2 regions of the Microbacterium sp. 22179 genome follow, and region 2 is predicted to be linked to the other one. Evidence: predicted binding sites of a transcription regulator. Region 2 holds the regulator's gene; the other holds the start of a gene.
The links. The regulator HrcA, encoded in region 2, represses chaperone genes, less so after heat shock. The targets are predictions, from matches to a motif close to TTNGCACTCGNNNNNNNCGAGTGCNAA.
Positions count from the first base shown of each region.

Region 1 (3,408 bases), on a different contig from region 2:
GGTGCGATCGTCTGGCTGGGCACCAAGGGCGAGGGGGATCTGACCTGTGCCGTCGTCGATGTCGACGACGCGACGCAATCCCAGTGCCAGCGCACGTCCGATTTCCAGAACGTCGGAATCAACGTCGCGGTCATGCGCCCCGGCGAGACCGTCGACGAGGTGACCGCCGTCTTCACGACGATCAATGCGTACATCGTGGTCGCCACCGACGGGGATCCGATCGCATCGATCCAGCAGTGGGACTCGTCGTCATCGATCCTCGCGCAGTTCGTCGGCGACGAGCGCACGCGGGCCGAGGAACTCGTCGCGCAGGGCTTCGAGATGAACCTGAGCGTCGTCGGCTACTTCCGAGACGAGCCGGTCTGGATGGCGAATCGATACGGCGAGACGGTCGAGCCCGAGGCCTGCCTGATCGTCGATGCCGCACAGCTCGATGCGGTCTGCCTGCCCTCCACGACGGCGATCGAGGTCGGCCTGTCCACTTTCGTGTCGGACGACGGATCGGGTTCCGGGCCCGGCTCGTCGCTCACTCTCGCCTTCACCGCGAGCCAGACGCCGTACCTGACGATCACCGAGGCCAGAGCGGGCTGACCTCCTCGGCGGCGGACACCCGGTCGGCGAGGATCGCGCGGCGCTGGTCTCCGACCCGCACCAGGATCAGCGTGGCCGAGGCGGCACCGCGCAGCGTGAGCTTCTTGCGGAACTGCGCCGGGTCGATATCGACTCCCCGCTTCTTGATCTCCAGCGTGCCGATGTCGTTCGCCTTGAGCACGGCATTGATCGCCTTCGGGTTCGCGGCCATCGTCTCGCGCACCCGGAAGGACTGCACGAACGGGCTGGTGAGCGCGGCATCCGAGGTCAGATAGGCGATCTTCTCGTCGAGCATGCCGGCATCGAGGCTGCGGGCGACGTCGCCGATCAGACGAGCCCGGATGACCGCTCCGTCGGGTTCGTGCAGGAAGGCGCCGAGCGGGCGCACCTCGGCGTCGACGGCGTCGGCGCCGGCGGTGAGTTCGTGCGAGCGCTCGCCGCGGATCACGAGCGCGGCGCGGCGCACGCCGGCCCGGGCCAGAGCCCCGGTCCAGAGCACGAGCTCGACCACGCTGCCGTCGGCGCTGACCCACTGGGCCTCGGCATCGGCAGGCAGCGCATCGCGATCGTGCGCGGGGCCGAGCTTGATCCCGGTCGGCACGCGGGACGCGAGCGCGAATGCCCAGTCCAGCGAGGGGGAATAGTCGTCGGGCGAGACGCGACGGGTCTCGCTGTGCCCGGCCGTGCGCCGGGCGGGGTCCATCCACACCGCGTCGCGCCCGTCGAGGTCGGCGCTCTCGGCGGTGCCGTGCTGCACGGTCGCGCTCTCACCGAACGGGGCGAGGTTGTACGCCGCGATCGCCGCGGTCACCGGGTCGGCGTCGACCGCGAGCACATCGAGACCGGCTCCGGCGAAGGCGAGGGCATCGCCGCCGATCCCGGAGCCGAGGTCGGCAATGCGGGTCAGCCCGGCGCTGCGCATGCGCTGGGCGTGACGGGCGGCGACGCCGAGACGTGTGGCCTGCTCGAGGCCCGCGCGGGTGAACAGCATCCGCTCGGCGAACGGTCCGAACTTCGCTCCCGCCTTCGCACGCAGGTGCGCCTGGCCGACCACGGCCGAGACGAGTTCGGGGGAGTGTCCGTCGGCCCGCAACCGCGACACCGCGCGCGCGACCTCGTCCGTCGACTCGACGCTGCCGAGCGCATCCAGCAACTCCAGCCCGACGGGGGTCAGCAGCGCTTGCAGCTCAGACATCTCCACCCGCACAGCCTACGCGGGCGGCGGGGCTGGCACTCGCGTTGCATGAGTGCCAGCGAAGCGCCTACACTGGCGTTAGCACTCTCGGGTTGAGAGTGCGAACAAGTCTTTCGTGTCAGCGTCAAGAAAGAAGAGGTAGACCGTGTCGGTTTCCATCAAGCCGCTCGAGGACCGCATCGTCATCAAGCAGGTCGAGGCCGAGCAGACCACCGCGAGTGGCCTGGTCATCCCCGACACCGCCAAGGAGAAGCCCCAGGAGGGCGAGGTCGTGGCGGTCGGCCCCGGTCGCATCGACGACAACGGCAACCGCGTTCCGCTCGACGTCGCCGTCGGCGACCGCGTGCTCTACAGCAAGTACGGCGGCACCGAGGTCAAGTTCGGTGCGGACGAGTTCCTCGTCCTGTCGGCTCGCGACGTCCTGGCGGTCGTCGTCCGCTGATTCAGCGTTCCCGAGAAGGGGCCCGGATGCTTCGGCATCCGGGCCCCTTCTTCGTCAGCGCGCGGCGGAGTCGTCGCGCCCGCGCCGTCGGAGCGACGACGGTCGGGGAAGTCGCAGCGCACGCGCCACGGAGGTGAGGCGCGATCCGATCTTCCACGACGTGCTCGTCTCGATCTCGTGCAGCCGTGAACGCAGGCTCTCGAGCTCGGTTTCCGCTTTCTTCAGTCGAGCGTGTGATTCGGCGAGTTCTTTCTCGACGGCCTGCCGGGCCCGACGCTGCTCATCCCTGTCGCCGGCGAGTCGGAGGGCCTCGGCTGCGCGCTCCTTGCCGAAGCGCACCGCCTCGGCATGCTCGCGCTCGAGTCGCATCGCTGCGATCTGGAGCTGGGCGACCTCGTCGATGCGGATGGCGAGAGCGTCGCTCTCCGGCGCGTCGTCCGCTTCGGTGAAGACCGCCAGGGCGTCGACCACGCTCCTCCGCGCGGAGTCCGCGAGGGCGGCGGCATGCGCGGCATCCGGCTCGTGTTCGAGTGCTGCGGTCACGGCAGCAGGGAGGCCGGAGGGCTCGATGCCGAACGGGAAGTCCGCGTCCCAGGTTTCGGCGTAGACGTCGACCTTCGGCTTGGCGATGCTGAGGCGCTTCGTGCCGTAGGCGCACGCGAGGATGCGGCCGTGCAACGAGCTGCCGATCCAGAGGGAGGCCGTGGCGATCTCGCGCACGCGGTCGTCGATCGAGCGTGCGTCGCTGAGGGCGATGTCCCAGTCCGGGCGCTGGGCCGAGACCCGGTCGATGAGTTCCCGGTAGAGCTCGATCGAATCGTGCGCGGGCGCCGATCCGGCGACGAAGAGCCGGATGGGGCGATCCCCGAGTTCCGAGCACGCGACGATGGCGTCGGTCCAGGCCTCGATGCCGTGGGTGCGGATGTGTCCTTCCGACAGCTGAAGGAGCACGGAGCTGTCGCGGGGCGCATCGATCGGCAGGACCGACGCGATCGTGTGGACGAGGTCGGGCGCGAGACGGTGCGGGATGCCGAGGCGCTCGAGCAGTTCGGCGGACTTCGGATCGCGGACCGAGATGTAGCGCGCTTCGCGCAGGGCGCTCGTGGCGACGGCGGCACGCCAGGGAGTCAGGCCGCCGATGCCCGAGACTCCGACGGAGTTGAGCACCAGGCGCGCCCCG
Region 1 is NZ_JBQEPJ010000009.1:72,222-75,629, reverse strand. Features, by position in the region: gene ACTJKK_RS16105 (hypothetical protein) at 1-591, shown strand, start outside; gene ACTJKK_RS16100 (THUMP-like domain-containing protein) at 569-1,792, opposite strand; gene groES (co-chaperone GroES) at 1,932-2,228, shown strand; gene ACTJKK_RS16090 (polysaccharide pyruvyl transferase family protein) at 2,283-3,408, opposite strand, start outside.
Region 1: the regulator HrcA is predicted to act here: its motif matches at 1,819-1,845, upstream of groES (co-chaperone GroES).

Region 2 (3,408 bases):
GTCGCCGATCGTGACCTGCTCCCCCACACGGAGGCGACGGACGACCGCCGCATGCTTCGCCTCGGCACCGGTCAGCGACACGAGGTCGCCGGGCTCGGCATCCGACGACGTTTCGACGAGGAAATGCAGCGCCATGGCTCAGTGCGTGCGGAAGCGGTCGCGGAGCTTGGAGAAGAGACCCTGCTGGAACTGCGCCAGCTGGGGCCCCGGAGCCTTCGCCTTCTTCGCGAAGTCCTCGATGAGCGCCCGCTGCGCGGAGTCGAGCTTGGTCGGAGTCACCACCTGCACGCCGACGCGCAGGTCACCCCGCTGCGAACCGCGCAGCGGCGTGATGCCGCGTCCCTTGATCGTGAGCACGTCGCCGGACTGCACGCCCGCGCGCACCTCGAGATCCACCGCACCGTCGAGGCCCTGGATCGAGGTCTCGGTGCCGAGGATCGCATCGGTCATCGACACCTCGAGCGTCGCGAGCAGGTCGTCTCCGTCACGGCTGAACGCCGCGTGCGGGTTGACCGTGACCTCGACGTACAGGTCGCCGTTCGGGCCGCCGGCCTTACCGACCTCACCGGAGCCGGGCAGCTGCAGGCGCAGGCCGGTCTCGACGCCGGCGGGGATGTCGAGCGAGACGGTACGACGAGAGCGCACGCGCCCCTGACCGCCGCAGGTACCGCACGGGTACGGGATGGTCGTGCCGTAGCCCTCGCACGTGCCGCAGGGCTGCGAGGTGACGACGTTGCCGAGCAGGCTGCGCACCGTGCGCTGGACGTGTCCGGAGCCGCCGCAGATGTCGCAGGTGACGGGCGACGTGCCCTCCTGGCAGCAGGAACCCTGGCATGTCTCGCAGAGCACAGCGGTGTCGACCTCGATGTCGCGATGCGCACCGAAGACGACGTCGCCGAGGTCGAGGGTGACCCGCACCAGCGCGTCCTGCCCCCGTTCGCGGCGGGAACGCGGGCGCGCACGCCCTCCACCCTGTCCCGCGCCGAAGAACGTCTCGAAGATGTCGCCGAAGCCGCCGAAACCTCCGCCGAAGTTCCCGGCCGCGCCGTCTCCCCCGCCCATGTCGTAGCGGCGGCGGGAATCGTCGTCGCTGAGCACGTCGTACGCGTGCGTGACGAGCTTGAACTTCTCCGCCGCGTCCTCGCCCGGATTCACATCCGGGTGCAGCTGACGCGCGAGGCGCCGATACGCCTTCTTGATCTCGTCGGTGGAAGCGTCCCGGGACACCCCGAGAACCTCATAGTGGTCCGCCACGATCGCCTTTCTGCGTTGTTCTTCGTCGACGGCCGCTCAGCGGCTCGTCTCGTCTTCGTCGAGCATCCGCGTCAGGTAACGGGCCACGGCCCGCGCCGCCGCGAGATTGCTCGGATAGTCCATGCGCGTCGGCCCCATCACGCCGACCCGCGCCGTGCCGCTGGGGGCGGCGTAGTTGCTCGCGACGATCGACGCCTCGCCCAGCCCGAACGGGGCGTTCTCGGTGCCGATGCTGGCCGCGAGGCCGTGCTCGTCGGTGACCATCTCGCTCATGAGCCGCAGGAGCGTCACCTGCTCCTCGATCGCCTCGAGCAGCGGATGGATGCTTCCGCGGAAGTCCTGCTCGCGACGCGCGAGCGTCGCGGCCCCCGCCATCACCAGGCGCTCCTGACGGAACGTACCCAGCTCGTCGACGATCACGGTGGCGAGAGCCCGCAGTGCGGCATCGCCGGGAGCGGCCTCGGGCGCCGCCAGCAGCGTCTGCAGACGGTCGGCCGCGTCACTGACGGCCTGCCCCGTGAGCAGGGCGGAGAGCCGAGCGCGGAGCATGATCGTGTCACCCTCGTCGATCTCGATCGGCAACGGGGCCATCCGTTGCGAGACCCCGCCGGCGTCGGTGACGAGCACGACGAGCATGCGGGTCGGGGCGAGCGGCACGAGTTCGATGTGGGTGAGGTGCGCACGGGCGAACGACGGGTACTGCGCGAGCGCGACCTGACCCGTCAGCTGGGTCAGCACGCGCACGGTGCGCACCATCAGGTCGTCGAGATCGCTCGGCGCCGCCAGGAACGACTCGATCGCCGTTCGCTGAGCGGACGAGAGCGGGCGCAGCTGGGCGAGATGATTGACGAAGACGCGGTACCCCTTGTCGGTGGGCACGCGGCCCGACGAGGTGTGCGGCGCGGTGATGAGCTCCTCGTCCTCGAGGAGCGCCATGTCGTTGCGGATCGTGGCTGCGGAGACCCCGAAGGAGTGGCGGTCCACGATGGAACGGCTGCCGACGGGTTCGTGGGTCTCGACGTAGTCCTGCACGATCGCGCGGAGAACCTGGAGTCCTCGCTCTGTGACCATCGCCCTTCCCTTCCGTTGGCACTCGGACGTTCAGAGTGCCAATCCTACCCCGCCCGCGGCTCGTCTCGTCGGAGGTCGGGGCTCCGCCCTAGGATGACGACCATGACCGCCCCCACCGCCGAGCTGTCCACCGGAATCGTCGAGGGATCGAGCGAGGGCGGGGCATCCCGGTTCCTCGGCATCCCCTACGCCGCCCCGCCCTTCGGCGAGAACCGGTTCCGGGAACCGCGGCCGGCGACTCCGTGGACCGGCGTGCGTCCCGCCACGGCCTTCGGGCCCACGGCCCCGCAGTCGCCGTATCCCGGCGCGATCGGCGAGCTGCTCGGATCGGTCAGGATCGACGGTGACGACATCCTGACCGCCAACGTCTGGGCGCCGACGGATGCCGAGCGCGCCCCGGTGCTGCTGTGGATCCACGGCGGAGCGCTCGAGCGCGGCACCGCGGCGCTTCCGCTCTACGACGGGGGCGGCTTCGCCGCCGCAGGGATCGTCTTCGTGTCGATCAACTACCGCCTCGGCTCGGAGGGTTTCTCGGTGCTCGACGACGCTCCGCGCAATCTCGGCCTCCGGGACGCGGCCGCAGCTCTCGAGTGGGTGCATCGCGAGATCGGCGCGTTCGGCGGCGACCCCGCACGCATCACCCTCATGGGCGAATCGGCCGGAGGCGCGATCGTCGCGGGCCTTCTCGCGCGCGACGGCTCCCGCGCCCTCGTCGCGCGCGCGATCATCGAGTCCGGTCCGTTGGAGGCGCAGCCGCCGCAGAAGGCGGGGCGGGTGACCGCGGCTCTCGCGAAGCGGCTCGGCATCCGCGCCGATCGTGCGTCGTTCGCGTCCGTCCCTCCCGAGAAGCTGCTCGAGGCGCGTCGCGCGCAGTCCGCGGGTTCGTCGCCGCTGGGTGGAGCGCCGGGGTTCCAATTCGCGATCGATCCCGACAGCCTTCCGCGCTCGCCTCACGAGGTCCTGCCGACCATCGACACGCCGCTGCTCATCGGCAGCAACACCGATGAGTACCGGCTCTGGTTCACACCCGAGACCCTCGCCGAGATCCGCCCGCTCAAGCTCTTCATCGCCCGTCTGGCCCTG
Region 2 is NZ_JBQEPJ010000001.1:1,000,268-1,003,675, forward strand. Features, by position in the region: gene ACTJKK_RS04940 (16S rRNA (uracil(1498)-N(3))-methyltransferase) at 1-135, opposite strand, end outside; gene dnaJ (molecular chaperone DnaJ) at 139-1,254, opposite strand; gene hrcA (heat-inducible transcriptional repressor HrcA) at 1,291-2,325, opposite strand; gene ACTJKK_RS04955 (carboxylesterase/lipase family protein) at 2,428-3,408, shown strand, end outside.